2 regions of the Pseudoalteromonas sp. 1_2015MBL_MicDiv genome follow, and region 2 is predicted to be linked to the other one. Evidence: riboswitches for the same ligand, from Rfam matches in the RefSeq annotation. Region 2 holds a riboswitch; the other holds the start of a gene.
What was found. A riboswitch is a leader RNA that binds a small molecule or an ion and turns the genes downstream of it on or off. The one in region 2 is predicted to bind lysine.
Positions count from the first base shown of each region.

Region 1 (10,454 bases), 1.8 Mb from region 2:
AAGCAAGCTTTGCGTATACAGCGTTACTTTTTATGCAGCGCTTCAATACGTGCTAGTAAGCTTGAGGTGTCGTATCTACCGCCGCCAAGTGCTTGTACATCGGCGTAATATTGATCGACCGTTGCGGTCATTGGTAAAGTAGCGCCGTTGTTTTTAGCTTCATCAAGTGCAATGCCTAAATCTTTACGCATCCAATCTACGGCAAAACCAAACTCGTATTCACCCGCCCACATTGTTTTGTAGCGGTTTTCCATTTGCCACGAACCGGCTGCGCCTTTAGAAATGGTTTCTATTACTTTTTCACCATCAAGCCCTGCTTGCTTGGCAAAATGTAAGCCTTCGGCTAAACCTTGTACTGCGCCAGCAATACAAATTTGATTAACCATTTTACAAAATTGTCCCGAGCCAACGCCGCCTAACAGTTGGCTAAAACGGCTAAACGCCGCCATAACTGGCTGCACTTTAGCAAATACGGCTTCACTGCCACCTGCCATAACCGTTAATACGCCATTTTCGGCGCCAGCTTGTCCGCCCGAAACTGGCGCATCTATAAAGTCGACATTTTGTAGTTCAGCTTTTGCAGCTACTTCGCGGGCTACTTCAGCAGAGGTTGTGGTGTGATCAACCAAAACAGTGTGCGGCAACATGCCCGCTAACACGCCGTCGTTGCCATACACTACTGAGCGTAAGTCGTCATCGTTACCAACACACATAAATACGATGTCGGCATTGTTGGCAGCTTCGCGCGGGGTTGGTGCAAAGCTTCCTGAGTGTTCTGCAGTCCACGCTTGTGCTTTAGCTTGAGTGCGGTTATAAACGCATACGCTGTGCCCTGCTTTTGCTAAATGCCCCGCCATTGGGTAACCCATTACGCCTAAACCTATAAATGCGACTTTCATTGACATAAAAATGACCTATTTAACTGATAACTTAGAAACTAGGCTTAGATTATGTCAACCGGCTGATAAAAAAGCGAATGAAAATCTTTATAAAATTTCCTTAATCGGAAATGTAAGTAGGTAACCTATGGATAGTATTTATCAATTTAATGCACCACTTTACAACAGCGAAAGCTTTCCTCTTAGTAAGCTACAGGGAAAAACCATACTGATTGTTAATACAGCGAGTAAGTGTAATTTTTCGGTGCAATTAAGTGCGCTTGAAAAACTATATCAAGAATATAAAAGTAGCGGATTTACAATATTGGCATTTCCGTGTAATCAGTTTGGTCAAAATGAGCCGCTTGATAATTTAGCCATTAAAGACTTTTACCAAGATCAATTTAATATCTCGTTTGAGATATTTGGTAAAGTAATGGTAAATGGGCCAGAAACTCACCCGTTGTTTAATTATTTGAAATCACATACTCGGGGTATTTCACAAAACCGTGCAATTAAGTGGAACTTCACTAAGTTTTTAATTAACTCGCAAGGTCAGCAGGTTGCTCGCTATGCACCGCGCACTAAGCCCGAAACACTTAAACAAGTAATAGAAAGCAACCTACTGCAAGCAGCAAAGGTAAACACAGCAAAAAGTGATAAAAGAATATCGCCTAAAACACCTATATTTACTTCGCTTAAAGCTTAAATTAGTAGCAGGAGAACTAATTAGGCACGTTTTTGTAAAGTAGTTTAATGTTACTATTATTTTTCCTTAAGCGTCGGAGCTATTACCATGAACATTGCTTTTTTTAGTACTCAAAAGTACGAACTGCCTTTTTTTGAACAAAGTACACGCGATAATCGTGATATAAAAATAACGTATTTTGAGCAAGCTCTAAGCGAACAAACGGCTATTTTAGCAAACGGGTTTGATGCCATATGTGTATTTGTAAACGACACCGTAAACGCCACGGTTATTGAACAACTGGCAAGCGAAGGCATAAATACTATTTTGCTACGTTGTGCAGGATTTAATAACGTTGATTTACCTGCAGCAAAAGCACATAAAATTAAAGTATTACGCGTACCAGCATACAGCCCTGAGGCAGTAGCCGAGCATTGTATTGCACTTATGCTCACGCTTAGCCGTAAAACCCATAAAGCGTATAACCGCGTACGCGAAGACAATTTTGATTTAAACGGATTACTAGGCTTTAACTTGCACAATAAAACCGTGGGTATTGTAGGTTGCGGTAAAATTGGCCTTGCGCTGTGTAACATTTTAAATGGCTTTGGCGCTAAAGTATTAGTGTGCGACCCCTACGCACAACCTGGCAATTATACAATTACCGATATAGACACCTTGCTTAGCCAAAGCGATGTGATTTCTTTGCATTGCCCATTAACGGAACAAACTCATCATTTAATAGATGATGAGGCATTTAGCAAAATGAAAACCGGCGTTATGCTTATTAACACCTCTCGCGGGGCACTGCTTAACAGCAAAGCGTGCATTAATGCACTTAAAACTAAAAAATTAGGGTATTTAGGGCTCGACGTTTACGAGCAAGAGTCGGAGCTGTTTTTTAAAAACCACAGCGACGAAATAAACCAAGACGATATATTTTCGCGTTTAGTGAGCTTTAAAAATGTTTTAGTAACAGGCCATCAGGGCTTTTTTACCCAAGAAGCACTCACCGAAATAGCAAACACAACCCTACTTAACGCGCTTGAAGTAAGTGAAGGTAGGCCTCTGACTAACGAGGTTTTATAAAGACATAAGCTATACCTAAATTTCAGGCACAAAAAAAAGCGAAGTGCGTTTAAAACTCACTTCGCTTTATTAATCTATTTTTAGGGTTTAAATAAAATTAACCAAATGCAACATTTGCAAATACCAAGGTCATTAATATTGGGCAAACAAAACGAATATACTGAGCAAACCAGTAATGTACGCCGGTTGTTGCTTGGTGTAATTTATTACCACGCTGCCACATCCACCCTACTGTAATAAAGTAAAATAAGCCCATTAGTGGTAATTGGTATTGGGTAAATAGCATAATAACTAAGCCAAATAACCAATCAAAATTTAGTATAATCGCACTCGCACACACAAGTACAACGGCGCTTACCGCCCATGTTGCTTTGGTGCGGCTAACGTTGTGATTTTCGACTAAAAACGCTACCGGAATTTCGGTGGTCGATATAGTTGACGTAACCGATGCGATAGACATTAATACAAAAAACAATAAACCAACTAATAAGCCAATTTCGCCCATGGTGCTAAATAGCGCAGGTAAAATAGCAAAAATAAGCTGCCCTTCGCCAATTAGTTTACCACCACTAAATACTTCAACGCCGTTATGCTGCGCTACATAAATAGCAGGAATAATGAGTAACCCCGCTAAAAAAGCAACGCTGGTATCGAGTAAGGCAACACCTGCGGTGAGCTTTGGTAAATTAGCATCTGGCTGTAAATACGATCCGTAAATCATCATACAACCCACACCTAACGAGAGCGAAAAGAACGCTTGCCCCATTGCGGCAATAATTAAATTAGGATCGAGTATTTGGCTAAAATCAGGAATTAAATACGCGGCAAAGCCTTCACTTGCGCCATCGAGTGTTGCAATGTAGGCAATTAAACCAACAAGCAATACGAGTAGCAGAGGCATTAAACGGCGCGACCAGGTTTCGATTCCCGATTTAACACCTTTTAAAATAATACTGGCAGTTAAAATAAGCATAAGCGGCGTAAATACAAAATTACGAAGCACTGAGTCGCTATGTAAAAATTCGCTTGCGCCTGTGAAACCTAAAAAGGTTGTTATGGGTTCAATAGCGTAGGAGAGCATCCACCCTGCTACTATTGAGTAAAAACTTAGCATAACAACCGCGCCCGCAAGACCAATATAACCTGCTGCTGCACCTACTTTGCGGTTAGTGCTTTGCCATGCATCGCCCAATGCTTTTACCGGATTAGCTTGTGCTTTGTGGCCTAAATAAAGTTCGGTATACAATGCAGGGAGCGCAAGTAAAAATATAACAATAAAGTAAACCAGTAAAAAAGCACCGCCGCCATGGTTGGCCGCTTGCGTAGGAAAACCCCAAATATTACCTAAACCCACTGCTGCGCCAGCAGCGGCTAAAACAAAACCAAGTCGGCTTTGAAACCCATCACGCACTTGTGCCATACATCTACAAATCTGTTATTATTTTGATTATTGTGAATTAAACCATATTTCATGCCAGCTGAGTAATAAAATTGTACCCAGCCTTTATTAGGGGCGTTAACCGCTCACAATATCAGCGACTTCTTTTGCTTTAGGGCTTTTATGACTGAACACTATTTTAAAAACGCCTTGAGTATTACTTCAACTCAATTAGTAAACTTGTCTTTAGCTAGTAACAGTATTTTATTATTTAATGCTAAAACACTTGAACTTAGTGACTTTAATTTGCCCGATTGCTTAAGCCTGTTTGAGTTAGCCATTATAAACCGCCGCAAAAGCCCGCAAGCTAAGCAAGAGTATTTAGCTACGCGGTTATTGTTAAAGCACCTTATTAAAATAACGCAGCCGCAACATGCGCACGTAGCCCTTAATAAAATGAGTACAGAATTTGACGAGGCAAGCTCAAAGCTGCAACTACATGTAAATGGTGATGTTATTAATACCTGTATTTCGCACTCGCATGGTTTAGTTGGGGTTGCGCTTAACCTTGGTAAAAGTGAATTTGGTTTTGATATTGAAAAAGTAAGCCTAAACCGCCCATTTGAAAAACTCGCTAAGCATTTTTATCATAATGATGAAATTACACTTATTACAAAGCCCACTAATACCCAAGCCCAAGCGGATACGTTTTTTAGAATTTGGACATTAAAAGAGTCACTTGCTAAAGCCACCAGCCGCCCTATTGCAAAGTTACTTAGCCCTAATGTGTTTGACGAATTACATAGTGCAAAGCTCAGTGCTTGCAGTAATAGCGTTACTGTAGCTGATAGCAGTGACAGTAATGTTTGTTTTGATATAAGTGTGGTGCATAAAAAAAGCACCGACTGGCGATGCTTTTTATTAACTGATTTTGTTAAGTAACTTTAATAAATCACTTTCGTGAATAAGCGCGATTTACGCAGCAAAATCGTTTTCTAATAAACGGCTATGAATAGATTGTACTACGTTATCTGACTCAGTTTGCTCTACTAAAAAGCACAGGTTGTGCTTACTAGCACCGTGACAAATTAATCGAATGTTAAAGTCTTTTAGTACACTCATTAAGTTCATTTCGTGTTGGCGTAATTGAATCTCAGAGCCAATAAGTGCCACCAATGTTAGGTTGTTTTCTACCGAAACATGGCAAAACTCTGCAAGCTTATCTAGGCATTCTTGATCAAGCTCTGGGCGCGAGGCGTTTTGCGCGTTATCAAGCGTTATAGCTACACTGATTTCTGATGTGGTTACCAAATCTACCGATATATTGTATTCACTTAATAGTGTAAATACGCGTGCTAAAAAGCCGCTTGCTAGTAGCATTTCTGGGCTTTTGAGCGTAAGCAAAATTTGGTTTTTACGTTGCGTTACTGCGCGTATACCTGGTTGCTGCGATTTTTCACGCTCAATCCACGTACCGCCTCGCTCAGGCTCTCGGCTAGAACCTACAAACACGTTAATGTGGCTACGGCTTGCTGGTAAAATAGTCGCTGGGTGCAATACTTTTGCGCCAAAGGTTGCCATTTCAGCGGCTTCGTCAAAACTTAAGCGTGCAATCGGCGTCGCTTTTGCGCACAAACGCGGGTCGGTGCTAAAAATGCCCACTACGTCGGTCCAAATATGCACACTTTTAGCGTTAATTGCTTCAGCTAATAATGCAGCGCTGTAGTCTGAACCACCACGTCCTAGCGTTGTGGTGTGACCGTATTCGTCACTACCAATAAATCCCTGAGTTACAATTACTTGAGTGTCTAATAACGGAATTAAATGCTCTTTAGCAGCTTGCGCTGTGGCTGCAACGTTGGGCGTTGCTTTGCCAAATTGGCTGTCGGTTTTAAGCACCTTGCGCACATCAAAGCGATCGGCATTTAAACCTTGTAAACGCAGTACCTGAGCAAACAAATACGACGATAAACGCTCACCAAAGCTAAGTAGCTCATCATGTTGCTGATCGATTGTCAGTGGCTCTTGAGCCAATGTTTGAAATGCTTTTAGGGTTTCGCTAAAGCCAACCGCTAAATCGGCATCTAGCGATAATTCATCTAAAATAGTTTGTTGAATAGCAAGCACGCCGTTTATGTGTTCTTGGCGCTCACTTGAGGTAATGCTTGATTTACACAGTGCAACTAAGTGATTAGTTACGCCGGCACTGGCGCTCACGGCAACAATACGTACGCTTTTATCTGCAACAATAATTTCGCTACAGCGACTCATCGCTTCAAAATTTGCAACACTGGTTCCGCCAAATTTGGCAACGATGTAATCTGATTTTGCGCCTGATACTGTTTGTGGCACTGATTGGGTAGTCATTTAGTCTCCTTTCGCGGTATCCAAACCGCAATAAAACAAGAAGAACTTGGCAAAGGAATGCTTGAAGATAAGTCCACTGCCAGAAGCTCTCCACCTATATTGGTGACAGTTTTGAGGATTCAGCCCCATAAACCGAAAAACAATGACGACGTACCATTATTTTCCTCGGCGAGTACTTCCCTCCTTAATGATCATCGGCTTTCGTCGCCTAACATTAAGTACCTAAGTATCGCACCTCTTCTGAATGCTTTATTAACCAGTGGCTAATAAAACAAAACCCCACTAAGTAGCGGGGCTTTGAAAGTTATCGTTTAGACGTCTAGCTGTCAAGCATTTAATAATTTATGAGTTAAATAAAACTGCCCATGTAATACGAGCCCGCATATCCAACCGTGTAACAAATTAATAAATGCAGCGATAAACGCAAGTAGCTCATAAAGGTAAGTGCTTTAACTTTGCTCATGGCAATAATGCCCGCAGCCGAACCAATAATAAGCATTGAACCGCCCACGCCCGTTGCATACGTAAACGACAACCAATGTTGTTGGCTCATTACTATATCGGCTTTTAATAATGCAGCAGTAAGCGGTACGTTATCGACCCCTGCTGATAATATGCCCATTAAGTAGTTTGCGTATTCTGGTGCCATTACCGTGTATAAGTCGGTAAATTTACTCAACATACCTATTTCTTTAAGTGCGCCTACAAGTAAAAGTACACCTACAAAAAACAATAATGTGTCGTATTCTATATCGCGAACAAAATCGATTATGTCTTTGTTTATGTCTTTTTTGCGCATTAAAAATTGCGCCACTAAAAACATCACTGATAAGCCAAACAAAAAGGTTAATAGAGGCGGTACGCTGTAAATTACACTCAGCGTAAGTGTGCTCACTACGGTAGATAAAAATATAACAGAAATGGTAATGTCGGTTTTTTCAATGCGGGTTTTACCTGCACCAGCAAACCCAACACGCCCTTTCATACCGATAGACAGTAACGCGGCTAGCAACATAACGCTTGCAAGTGCTGGCGCTATAAGTAGTAATAAATGAGCAATGGTTACTTTGCCATCTAAAAATATCATTAGTGTGGTTACGTCACCTGTTATTAGCGATACCCCACCTGAGTTAACCCCAAACACAATAAGCGTGGCGTATTTAATGAGTTTTTTAGGTTCAAGTTTTAACGACATAACAACCGCAAGCGATATAAGCGTCGCTGTTACGTTATCTGAAATCGACGAAAACAAAAACGCAAAACCACCCACCAAAAACATGAGCTTTTTTTCGCTAATACTTTTTGGCATAACACGGTGCACAATATTTTCTATAAACCCCTTTGAATTTAAATACGCTACAAAGGTCATTGCAGCCATTAAAAATAGCCATAATGAGGCAATTTCTAAAATATTTTCATTTAAGAGGTGTTGAATCGTATCGGGGCTTTGCCCGTGTAGAGGGTATATAAAAAGAAGAATCCAGCAAAGCGTACCAAAAAACAGCGTGGTTTTAGCTTTATTGACATGGATTATATCTTCTATAACGATCAGTAAAAATGCAATCGCTATCAGGGTTAGAATAATCGAGGAAACCATGGTAGTTAAACAACCTTTGATATAGTTTTAAAGAACACACAAATAACATTCCATTTCATGTGCCTATTTTCGGCGCGAATTTTAGCACTGCCTCTATGCAAAAACTATTATTAAATGGTCTTAAAAACGAATACTATATACAGACAAGGTTAATTAAAAATACGTAATAATGAGTCTTCTAAAAGAACTCAATAATAAAATACTAGGATGTTGTAACCCCTTATGATCCCAGCTAAAAAGCTGCTAAACACCATAACCGAACATTGGGGTGTATTAGAGCTATTATTTAAACGTTTTAAAATGGCTGACTTTAGCCTAAAAGACGTACAAAACGCGATTAAGCAAAAGCAGCCTACGTGGTCAAACGAACGCATTTATAAAGAAACAAATCGTTTGTTAAACCAAGATATTTTAATTCCGCTGGCTAAATCCTCTCAGCTTGAAATAAATCGTGCTATTGCTGATTTTGCTACGTTTTTACTGCAAGAAGAGCATTTAGGTTTAGCACAAGAAATTAGCGTACTAGTAGAGGACCTAGCTCGTTTAGGCAACCGCCTAGATAACGCTGGCGAAATAGAAGACTTTGACGACTTACGCCGCTACAGCCGCATTATGGATGATCGGGTGCGTAAAATAATGAAGCTCTATACGCACAACGAAAACGCTATTTTAAATATTGTTGAACAAGCCAAATCAAATAATGCGGTGCAATCGCTGCAAAAGCGTTATAAAGCGGTAATAGAAGCGTTTGACGAATACATAGATCCAATGCTTAAAATGGTTGATATTCGTGGTGAATTTCATGCGTGTTTTACCCTCATTGAAGAGCAAATAAGTAAGCAAATACTGCACATTGAGCGCTCAGGTAAAGCGTATAATGACAAACGTATGTTGGAACAATTACGTACCCGTATACTCGAAATGCATTTAATGGGCCGAGAAAGCTTACGTAAAAGTGCCGATATGCTTATGCCGCTGCGCGAAGAGCTACGCCGTAATAACTTAATTACTCGCCAAGCTGCCAAAGTACTTGGGCTTGTGCGTAAAAATGGCGTAGACAATATGCTAAGCGCGGTGCAGCCACATTTTGTGAGTGACGCGCAGCGCTACTCGCTTGGTCAGCAACGCCATATTGTCGCTTACATGGCAAGCTTGGTTGAATTTGAACACGAAGAATACCAATTGCCTGACCAGCAAGACGTGCCTGCATTTGTTACGCCTAATATTCCTGACTACAACGATGTTAAAACCAGCTTTGCTAAGCGCTTTAATAAAAAACGCAAAAAGCCGCAGCCCTTGCTGCAATTTTTAGACGAAAGCTATCCAGATCTCGATGCCGACGAAATGCTATTTTTGTATCAAAAATTAGTCAGCGACTGCGATATTAAAATAATTCAAAGCGATGAAAAAGCCCGCGTAAAAATTGCCGGTCAGCACTTTTCTTTATATCCATTTAATTCAGAGCCTCAGCCAGATCCAAAGGCAGGTAAATAAACCATGACACACATAAACTTAGACGAGCTAACCCATCTACAAGCCATTAATAAAAAATTAGTAGCGGGTTATCACATTTGCGAGCAAGACAACGTAATGTGGCAAGAGCTTGACCAACACATAGAAGACTACACCGCCCTATTTACCGCCCTGGGTAACGATTTAAAACACGACAGCCGTGGCTTTTATTACTTTGGTAGCGACGAAAGTACACCCAATATGGGCAAAATATCTCGCGCTATCGCGCTCACTATTTACATTTTAATTGAGCACTACGCCAATACGGGTAAAGACCCAATGCGCGCATTGTTTGACGACGTAAACGATTTAGAGCTTATGCAAACGCTGGTGCAAATTAACAAACATTTGTTTGATCAGCTTGAGATATTTTCGGGATCTGATTTGCGCAAAGACGTTTACCTGCGCATGGTGCGCCTAGGTTTAGCCCGTGAAGTAGAAGGCGGCTTTATGCTACAAGCGCCAATTCACCGCTATATAGATGCATTAATGGAAGTAAACGAAGAAACCTATATTACAGAGGACGAGGAATGAAAAATCTATACGGACTGAGTAAACTCGCCCTACTTAACACCGCAGGCTATGCAAAATGTGTGATCCCGCTTGATAAAAGCAGCTCTATTTGCGCGCCCAATAACACAGGTAAAAGCTCGGTTATTAACGCTCTGCAGTTTCCGCTTATTAACGATTTGCGCTTAACCGAATGGGACGGACACGATTTAGATGAAACTCGTAAATTTTATTTTTCATCCGATCAGTCGTACATTTTACTAGAAGCTAACTTGCCTCATGGCTCGGTAGTAATAGGCGTTGCGGGACTTGGTAAAATTGCCGGTTACGCGCATCAGTACTTTTGTTATCAAGGAAAGCTTGATTTAGAGCAGTACACGCAAGGTAAAACTATTATTAAATTTACCAAGCTGTTCAACCATTTAAAATCGCTTA
Region 1 is NZ_CP012737.1:1,546,743-1,557,196, reverse strand. It holds gene AOR04_RS07115 (NAD(P)-dependent oxidoreductase) at 24-905, opposite strand; gene AOR04_RS07110 (glutathione peroxidase) at 1,027-1,587, shown strand; gene AOR04_RS07105 (2-hydroxyacid dehydrogenase) at 1,675-2,655, shown strand; gene AOR04_RS07100 (sodium-dependent transporter) at 2,753-4,075, opposite strand; gene AOR04_RS07095 (4'-phosphopantetheinyl transferase family protein) at 4,217-4,975, shown strand; gene lysC (lysine-sensitive aspartokinase 3) at 5,009-6,400, opposite strand; lysine riboswitch at 6,476-6,648, opposite strand; gene nhaD (sodium:proton antiporter NhaD) at 6,750-7,997, opposite strand; gene AOR04_RS07080 (hypothetical protein) at 8,220-9,491, shown strand; gene AOR04_RS07075 (condensin complex protein MksE) at 9,495-10,043, shown strand; gene AOR04_RS07070 (ATPase) at 10,040-10,454, shown strand, end outside.
Region 1: linked by a shared signal. The riboswitch ahead of lysC (lysine-sensitive aspartokinase 3) and the one ahead of dapA (4-hydroxy-tetrahydrodipicolinate synthase) in region 2 are both predicted to bind lysine.

Region 2 (10,454 bases):
ACTTAGGGAAGTATTACAGCAGATCGGTTAATAATATACCTACACCAATACGTTCTATATCGGCATTATAGTCAATTAAGCTTTCGCCATAACCATTGAAGTATTGTGCATAACCACGAACTCGGCCCCATAATGGAAATGACCAGTCAAGCTGAATAGCACCACGATTGTCTGAATTTAAGTTATTACGCGACATAAAGCTAAATTCATGATCGTTAAGACGGTATGCACCGCTAAATTCAAAATAGCCCATGTATTTGTATATGTCTGGATTATCGTCGCCTTTAGCTTCTAAAACGTTGTCTTTTTCGTCCTCGGCTATGCGATACCAAGGTTTAAAACTAAAAACAAACCCTTCATTTTCCCAAATGAAATCAGCGTAAATACGGTTCCATGAGCGTGAGTTGGGCTGGCTACGACCATTTGACTGATGTGAAATACCTAAAACAATTGCCATTTCATCGCCCCAAAGTACATTTTCTGGGTCGAGGTAGTTTATCCAAAAAACTTCAGGTTCGTAGTTCGTTTCACGAAATGGTGAGGAGATTTCTGAATTATATATTTGCCAATATGATTGCAGCGTAAAACCAAAAAATAATGCTTGGTCTTCATCTGAAAAATCATCGTACAAAGGTACTTTAATGGAAAGTTGGTACTTTGCCTCTAAGTTATCGAGCGGTTCACCATCATTATCATCAGTTAATTCGTCGAAGCCATCGAAAGGGCGATCATTGGGATGGGATACGTACGAAAGTGGTAAAATATAATTACGTTTATGTGGCGTAATAACATTACGATTTTTTTTACCCACTTCTTCACGTGCTTGGCGTTTATCAAGCGCGGTAAGTTGTTTGTTTTCTTCAAGAGCCGAACATTTTTTACGAAGATCGTCTAGAGTTTGTTTACCGTCTCCACCAATAACTTCGTTTAAAATACACTGTTTTACAAGGTTTATTTCGTTGTCTTGCTCGTTTGTAGCAACCTCTTCTTGTGCTAAGGTAGCTGTACTTATTAAGGCAGAAAGTGTTATCCAGTGGCGCCAGCTCATTGTAGTTCCTTTGTGAGTTTAAGTTATTGTATGCGTTAATTTAATTAAAACGTCTTTTTACATATGTAACGGTGAACTTTTACTGAATTTTTTTATACTTCGTATTATACGTATTTGAGATAAACACAGATCAAAAGAAAAGCGGCCAGGGCCGCTTTCTAATGCAAATTAACTACTTTAGTTAATTTATACCAATTTTATTAAAAACATGATCATTCTAGCGTATTAAATAACTCACTAACTACGTTAAAAATTATTTATATAGAACAACTATGTACCATAATTTTAGCCTTGTTATTAAGCTATTTCCTTATCGCTATAATAGATCACTAATTTAATGCAATTGGTATTACTCTCACGCAATGAGAAGGGTGAGCTAAAGCTCAAATATGTTAGTAAAAAACTTATAAAGTTCGGTACCTTGGTTAACACTCGCTGAGGCAAAGTGCAAAATAGCAATTGCATCGCAATCAAGAGTGAGTGTTTGCAGTGGCTGCTCGCTTAAGTAGCGCTCCATGCGTAAAATATGTGCAATAGGCTCACCGGCTTTAATGTGCCCGCCAAGTGGGGCTATGTATTCAACCATACCGCCAATAGGGGCGTAATAAGCAAAGTAGTCATCTAAATTACATGCATAGCGAGTGATGTTAGCTGGCGTATGCGGTGCGTTTTGTAATACGCTTTTATGATTTAAGTAACTTAAAATGCTGTTTGCATCGTTTAGTGCTTCTTTTAAGTCTATTTTTTCTTGGCTGCCTAGCTCTACCGTAAATGCTTCTACAGGTATTGATAATTCACGACCTTGCTCGCTAAGTGCATCACTTAAATGCCACCATGGGCAAAAGTTAGCTTCATCCATAGCGCCGTCAAAATCACTAGGAATAAGCAATACATGTTCAATATTAAAGTAACGTGCGCTGTCGGTTGCATAGGTTGGGCAGTACAGATGCTTGCTTGAAATAGGGCCTGTGTGTAAATCGAGTACTATATCAGCCTGATGAGCGAGTTTTTGTAAGTTAAGCGCAATGCGTTTACCCGTATTGAGTAAATAAGCAGGGCCGTTAAGTTTGCTGTCTACTTCGTCAATAAGCGCCTGTTTGAAGTTACTTTTTAATGTAGCGTTGTCATACTGAGTATGATTTTGCGCAAACTGTGTCACTAAATTTTTATTGTAATGATACATGCGATTCCAATTAGTGCCCGTAATCGGATCGAACCTGCCAAGGGTAAACTCGCCAGATTTTTGATTACAACCAATCGGATTTGCATAAGGTACAAGGGTAATATCGCCATTAAGATTAAGGTGTTTTAATTGCTCAAGCAGCTGAAAAATAACTGCGTTACCTTGCACTTCAGCGCCATGCATATTGGCCTGAATGTAAACACTAGGCCCTGTACCATCGCCTTTTAAACGATACACAGGAATTGTAAGCGGTAAGCCGTTTGCAACTTCCCCTACTACAATGTTCTCTTGGCTGATGTGTGTTGTATTACTCATGCTTATTACCTTAAATAGTGGCTGGCATTTTCGGCTTGGCGAACGCAGGTAAGTGTACCGTTTTGCAGGGTATACTCGGCAGCTAGCTCATGGCATAAAAAATACGGCATACTTTCGGTAAAGCCGTAAGCACCGCATTGGCTAAACACTAGCCAGTCGTGCTCATTTAAATCGCTTGGCAGGTTATGTTCACCTAGGCAATCAAGCGCTGTACAAAGCGGGCCGTATAAAGTGACCGCTTGAGTTTTAGCACTGGATTCACGCAGTAATGCAGCAGGAAAATCTTGACTGGTAACAGCAGGGCGTAATAAGTGATTAATACCGCCGCTTAAAATTACTTGTTCTTGATTATAGTTTTGTTTGCGCTCTACTACTGGGTTTGCGTAATGACCGCATTCGCCCACGGCATAGCGACCAAGTTCCATCCATAATTCTTCTACACCCGCATCATTTTTAATTTTAGCGAGCGCAGCAATTAAGTCATCCCAATCAAGCGTTGCTTCATTTTGTGTATAAGGAATTCCTAAGCCGCCGCCTAAATCGAGAATTTTAAGGCTAATATTTAAATCGCTGGCAAGTTGACTAAGTGGTGCAATCATTTGTGACCACAAGTCGCTTAGCTTTTGCGTGCTAAGCATGTTGCCCCACTGAAAAATATGCAGGCCGTCAAACTTAAGTGCAGGGTAGTCAGCTACATTGAGTGCTTGCCACTCATCACAACCCATACCAAACGGCGTAAGGCTATCGCCGCCCAGAGGGTTTTTTTCACCTTCAGGCCAACGTAATTGCACACGCAGTAATACTTGTAACTGCGTGTTTTGTAATTGTGCTTGTTGGTTTAACCAACGTACTTGATTGAGGCTTTCTGCTACGAATATACGCACGCCGCGCTCAATAAAGTGTTTTATTTGTTTAGGGCTTTTTGCAGGCCCTGTGTTGAGCACGCGCTGTGAGCTAATACCTTGTGCGAGTACTTGCTCAAGCTCACCTTTACTTGCTACGTCAAAATTAAAGCCAGCGCTGTCTAAGCTTTGAATTATTTTAGACAGTGGATTTGCTTTTACCGCGTACCACAGTTTTACATCGGTTTGCGCAACTAAACGCGCAAGATGCGTGTTTAGTTGATCTAGGTCGTAAACAAAAAAAGGTGTATCAAGTTGTTGTGTAATAGTATTTACAGCGGTTATGATAGGCGTGCTCAAAAAGCTCATTATCGTAAAACCTCTTCAAGCAATAACGATGCATCGCTTTTCTCGTCGCGGTATTTAACTATTAACGCACACGACATGCTTAAGCCTTGTTCGCGTGCCCATTCGTTTGACGCAGGGCGAGAGCCCGGTATTACAATCGCGTACTCTGGGATTGGCTCGCCTTTATCAAGTTGGCGCTCGTTTACGCAATCGTATACTGGAATAGTTGCTGATAAACGCACGCCAGGGGCAAGTACTGCGCCTTTTTTAATGACTACGCCTTCAACAATAATACAGCCTGCACCAATAAATGCGTCATCTTCAACCACTACTGGGCTTGCACCAATTGGCTCAAGTACACCACCAAGCTGAACTGCAGCACTTAAATGTACGTTTTTACCTACTTGTGCACACGAGCCAACTAATGCGTGGCTATCTACCATTGTGCCTTCGTCGATATATGCACCAATGTTTACATACGCTGGTGGCATAATAATCGTGCCTTTAGCCACATAAGCACCACGGCGAACACTTGAGCCACCCGGCACCATTCGCACGCCATCATCAGTGCTAAACTCTTGCGGAGCTAAGTTATGTTTATCAACAAAACCACCTGAAAACTCAGTATTAGTGCCATTTTTAAAGGCTTCTAAAATACCTTTTTTTACTTCTATGTTAGCTTGCCATTGGCCGCTTTCGTTTTGTGATGCTGCGCGTACAGCGCCCGATTCTAAATTATTTAATAGTTCTAACCAGCTCATTATAAAAACCTGTATTTAATGCCAAGATAAAATGGTGTTGTTTGCAGTTGTGATGCAATCGGTTTGAGTTAACTCAAGGTGTGTTAAAGGTGGACGAAGTTGCGGGCTGCTTAAGCGACCTTGCAAATGCATCAGTACCTTTACGGGAATAGGGTTTGCGACAGCAAATAGGCTATTAATAGCGCTTGACCACTGGGCAAATAAATTAGGGTGTTGACCACTTAAACTGCGTTTAACAAACTCGTGAGTTTGTTCAGGCCATGCGTTTGCAGCTACCGACACTAATCCTTTTGCACCGGCTTGTGCAAAATAAGGCATTAGCGCATCGTCGCCACTAAAAATAGCTAAATTAGGGGCCGCTTGGCGGTAAGCTTCAAACTGAGCAATACTGCCGCTCGCTTCTTTTAACGCCCATAAATTTTTATTGTTTTTTAAGTTTTTAATAGTTGCCGCTGGGATGCTAACAGCACTTCGTCCCGGTACGTTATAAAGCATACACGGGTGATCGCTTGCATTAAGTAGGCTTTCAAACCAATGAGTTTGACCTATAGCGCCGGGCTTTGCATAAAGCGGTGAACCAAGTAAAAAGCTATGAATTGGCAATGTATTACAGTAGTTAACCCACTCAATTTGTTGTTTTAAGTTACTACCGCCAACAGCTACCATGAGTGGTACTGCTGGTTTTAGCTGGCATACGTGTTCAACAATGGCTTGTTGCTCTTTTTGCGTTAGCGCCAAGCCTTCGCCTGTACTGCCAAGTAGTAAAATACCGTTATGCGCCGCTTCTTGATCCCTAACCAGTTTAGTTAACGTGTTGTAGTCAACATCGCCGTGTTGATCAAATGGCGTTACGAGCGCGGTCCACAATGAGTAGTCGTTTAAATTGAAGTTGTTGATCATCTCTCACGAACTTATAATTTGTACCAACTTTATTAAAAACGTGATCATTTTAGCGATAACTAATTTAATGCAATTGATATTATTCGAAGAGTTAAAAAGCTTTATGGAAGGAGCCGCATTAACGTCGTTCGAACTAATAATTCGAAGAGCGAATGGGCTTAAAATAATAGGGCGCACGGCCTTAATATTTAAGACCAGAAGCTCTCCACCAAACTAATAAGCTGCTTTTTATAAGCAGCTATTGGTGACAGTCGCTAGGGTTCAACCTAGTCGCCCGAAATAAACACCTCGCAAAAGTGGTTACTTCTCGGCGTTAATTCCCCTCACGTATGCTCACTGGAGTTTGCGCTCCTAACATACGCTACCTGAATAACGCACCTCTTCTAGCCCTTTGCACCTGTTTGTAGAGTAAAACTTACAAACCTGAGCAATTTAAATAGGGTAATTACGGCGATTAAAGCATTTTAGCCGTCTGGGTGTCAAGCGACTAAATGCATATTCATTCATCCATAATGGGAGTGGTTACGTATTGGGTGCTTTTCTCGTACACTAGCAATATAAGTAGTGAGGTATTTAATTAGTATGGAAAAATTTAGCGATATTTATAAGCGAGCTGTAGAGCGAAAAGGCTCCGAAAAAATGCTGAAGTTATTACTTGCAAAACCGTTATCTAAAAAACAACTAAGCACGTTAAGTGACGACGATTGGCTTGAAGAATTTACTCGAAAAGTATTTCAAAGCGGTTTTTATTGGTCAGTCATTAATAATAAGTGGCCGGGCTTTAGAGAGGTTTTTTGGGATTTTAGCGTTGATAAGTTATTAATGATGCCACCCGATATGCTGGAACAAAAAGCTACTGATGAGCGTATTGTTCGTAACTATAAAAAAGTAAAAACAATTACCGAAAATGCTTACATGATCCACGAGATAGCAGGGGAACATGGCAGTTTTAGCCAGTTTATCGCTAATTGGCCAACAGACGATATTATTGGTTTATGGGCGTATTTAAAAAAGCATGGTTCGCGTTTAGGCGGAAATACTGGCCCTTATGCATTGCGAGCACTTGGTAAAGATACTTTTTTATTATCACGCGATGTAGAGAATTACTTACGTGCCCATAAAATTATAGACGGCGGCTTACAAACTAAAAAATCACTGAGTGCAGCCCAGGCCTTTTTTAACGAAATGCAAAAGCAAAGTGGCTTAAGTATGCAAGAGTTGAGCTTAATTGTTGCTTATGGCGTAGGTGACAACCGTGTTGGTATAAGTCAGCAACAATAGGAATTACCATGAAATTAGTGCCAAGATACACAGACATTGCGGAAAACTTCGCGATTGAAGATTTCCCTGCAAGTGTCGCCTCTCCTCAGTTATTGCTGTGGAACGAGAGCTTAGCAAAAGAGTTTAATATTAACGTTGCGGCTGATTTGCGTGCCAGCACTTTTAGCGGCAACGATAAACAGGCAATTCCTGCAGTAGCACTTGGTTACTCTGGGCACCAATTTGGACATTTTTCACCACGTTTAGGCGATGGGCGAGCGCATTTACTGGGCGCTATTAATGATGATAAAAACCAGTTGTGGGATATTCAATTAAAAGGCTCTGGTGCTACTCCTTACTCAAGAGGAGGGGATGGGCGTTGTGCACTTGGTCCTGCTATTCGTGAATACGTAATGAGCGAGGCAATGCATGCGCTGGGAGTTAAAACCACACGCTGCTTAGCGGTTGTTGGCAGTGGCGAAACGGTTTACCGTAATCCGCCACAAGCAGGGGCTATCGTTACTCGCGTAGCAACGAGCCATATTCGTGTTGGTTCATTTCAATATTTAGCGACGCAAGGCGATGTTGAAGGGCTTAAAAATTTAGCCGATTTAGCTATAGAGCGACACTACCCAGAAATAACTGATACAGGTTCGCAGCGCTATTTAGCCTTTTTAGGCGCAGTGATTAAAAACCAAGTTAAGCTAATTGTGAGCTGGATGCGTGTTGGTTTTATTCACGGAGTAATGAATACAGATAATACGCTAGTAAGCGGAGAAACCATTGATTACGGCCCATGTGCCATGATGAACAGTTTTGATTTTGATACTGTATTTAGTTCTATTGATAAACAAGGCCGCTATGCATTTGGTAACCAGCCGAATATGGCTAACTGGAACTGTGCCCGTTTAGCTGAAAGTCTTATACCACTAATTCATGACGATGATGAGCAAGCTGTTTCGCTAATGACGCCACATATAAATAGCTTTGCTGAACAGTTTAATACTGAATTTACGGTTATGTGGGCAAAAAAGTTGGGCTTAGTCGGTATTGATGAAAACGATACAAAATTAGTTGCAGAATTGTTAACATTATTAAAGGTTCATGAACTCGATTACACCAATACCTTTGATGCATTAACTGAGTCGTTAAAACAGGAAGCGCTTATTCCTGAAGCATTAGCGCAATGGGCATGTAAATGGCAAAGCCGGGTTGATGGAAATAGTTATACAGTAATGCGAAAAGCGAACCCTCGAGTAATACCACGCAATCACATCATTGAATCAATTATTACTGACTACAGCGAAATGGGGTCAAGTGCGCTATTAAGTGATTTTTTAAAAGTACTGAGCAATCCTTATAATGAAGTGAATAAGCTTGTCGATTTTCAGACGCCTCCTAAAAGTGATCAGGGGTATCGTACTTTTTGCGGTACTTAACTATTAATTTTAGATGTAAGTTTATGATTATAAATATTCATTTTTCATTTTTAGAAGTGTTCATTGATTGAGCAAAATAAATTCTAGTGTTATCATCCATTTTATAAGGATAAGTAAGTTTTGCTGTGTATAAAAGTGCATTTAACTGAATTGTTCCTGTTTTTATCGCAGGCTATCGATTTATAAAAAAACCACAACTATAAATTATTTGCAGAGTAGGTAATATTTTTAATTTCACCTACAATGGGTGGTTGGATGTCGTTATAGATCATTAAAAAATTTATAAACTTTATTATTCGTTAAGTATTGATTAACAAAGGTTCGGTTAGTCTGTATAAAACAGATTGAGCTAGTATTGATTAGCTACAATTTTTAATTGTTAAAATGGGAAGAAAACAATGAAATTAAAATCACTTACAATCGCAATTGCGTTAGCTGCAACTAGCGTATCTACATTTGCTGCAGATAAAGAAGAAGGTTTCTACATTGGCGCATTTGGTGACTACTATGACGCATCTTGGAAAAACATGCGTGCCCAAGCTGGTCTTGATGTAAATGAATCAACTGGTTGGGGTGTTGAAGCTGGTTACCGTTTCAGTGATTACTGGAGCGCACGCCTAGAATATGCAGACATGGATTTTAATGCTTTTGATAAAGTTGCTGGCAACCGCAACAGTATTGATGGCGAGCGTTACGGTATTGATGCTCTTTATCATTTAAATGGCGGTCCTTTCTACGGTCTTTTCGGTATTAAAGAAATGGACGTAGTAGATGACAACACATTCTTAAATGCAGGTGTTGGTTACCAACATTTCATTACAGATGGTTTATTTGTAAATGCTGAAACAGCTGTATACCAAGGTCTTGACCGTGGTTACACAGATGTAGGCGCTAAAATTGGTATTAACTACTTATTTGGCCAAAACTCAGCACCAGTTGAGCCAGTAAAACCAGCTCCAGAAGTAGTTGAAGTTGCAGTTGCTCCTTCAGACAGCGACAATGATAATATTTTAGATGCTGACGATAGATGTCCAAACACGCCAATGACTGACGCAGTTGATGGCACAGGTTGTACTTTATATGAAGATAAAGAAGTAACTGTAAGCTTATTAGTGACTTTCCCTAATAATACATCAGCAGTATCTACTCAGTACTTAAATGATATCGAAAAAGTATCTGAGTTCTTAAAAGAGTACCCAGGTACAACAGTGCTTTTAGAAGGTCACACTTCAGCTGTAGGTAAAGCAACTTACAATAAATGGTTATCTAAAAAGCGTGCTGATGCTGTAGCTAAGCAACTTGTTGCTGATGGTATTGCTCAAGATCGCATTACTACAGTTGGTTTAGGTGAAGAGCGTCTTAAAAATGATGCAAACACTAAAGCTGCAAACGCAGAAAACCGTCGTGTAGAAGCGCATATCAAAACTATCAAAAACGTTAAAGTTTTACGTTAATTAAATAGTTTGTAATAGAAACCCAGCCAAGAGCTGGGTTTTTTTATGTCTGTAATAAATTAATATTGGTTAATGGTAATGATTATTACTTAACAAGTATTCATGGGAATAGTTTTTACTACAACCACTATTCATAGTATTTATAATCGGTATAATCAGTTGCGTAACTGGATGGATTTTCATCTATCCATAAAAGCTTTATAATTACGCGTTAGAATACTATAAGTATTGGGTAACTTATTTGCGCTTGAAGCGCTACCGGATACTTTCACGTCACCAAGAGGGCAATATTGTGCTACAAGAATATCGTAAACACGTAGAAGAACGTGCCGCGTTAGGTATCGTACCAGCGCCATTAGATGCTCAGCAAACTGCTGATCTTATTGAATTAATCAAAACTCCACCTGCAGGTGAAGAAGAATTCATTTTAGATTTGTTTATTCAGCGTATACCAGCGGGTGTTGACGATGCTGCTTATATTAAAGCGGGATTTTTAGCAGCTATAGCTAAAGGTGAAACTAATTCTCCACTTGTTTCTAAAGAAAAAGCGGCAGAATTATTAGGTACAATGTTGGGCGGTTACAATATCGCACCAATGATTGACCTACTTGATGACGAAACACTTGCACCAATCGTAGTTCAAGGCCTTTCAAATACATTACTTATGTTTGATGCGTTCTACGATGTTGAAGAAAAAGCAAAAGCGGGTAACACATTCGCTAAGCAAATTATTGAGTCTTGGGCAAATGCGCAGTGGTTTACTAATAAGCCAGCTGTTGCTGAAAAGATCTCAGTTACTGTATTTAAAGTAACTGGCGAAACAAATACGGATGACTTGTCACCTGCACCAGATGCATGGTCTCGTCCAGATATCCCACTACATGCTTTAGCAATGCTAAAAATT
Region 2 is NZ_CP012737.1:3,661,571-3,672,024, reverse strand. It holds gene AOR04_RS16425 (phospholipase A) at 14-1,048, opposite strand; gene AOR04_RS16420 (succinylglutamate desuccinylase/aspartoacylase family protein) at 1,425-2,546, opposite strand; gene AOR04_RS16415 (PLP-dependent decarboxylase) at 2,552-3,757, opposite strand; gene AOR04_RS16410 (2,3,4,5-tetrahydropyridine-2,6-dicarboxylate N-succinyltransferase) at 3,757-4,497, opposite strand; gene dapA (4-hydroxy-tetrahydrodipicolinate synthase) at 4,513-5,397, opposite strand; lysine riboswitch at 5,588-5,788, opposite strand; gene AOR04_RS16400 (DNA-3-methyladenine glycosylase I) at 5,980-6,678, shown strand; gene AOR04_RS16395 (protein adenylyltransferase SelO) at 6,687-8,096, shown strand; gene AOR04_RS16390 (OmpA family protein) at 8,495-9,550, shown strand; gene acnB (bifunctional aconitate hydratase 2/2-methylisocitrate dehydratase) at 9,843-10,454, shown strand, end outside.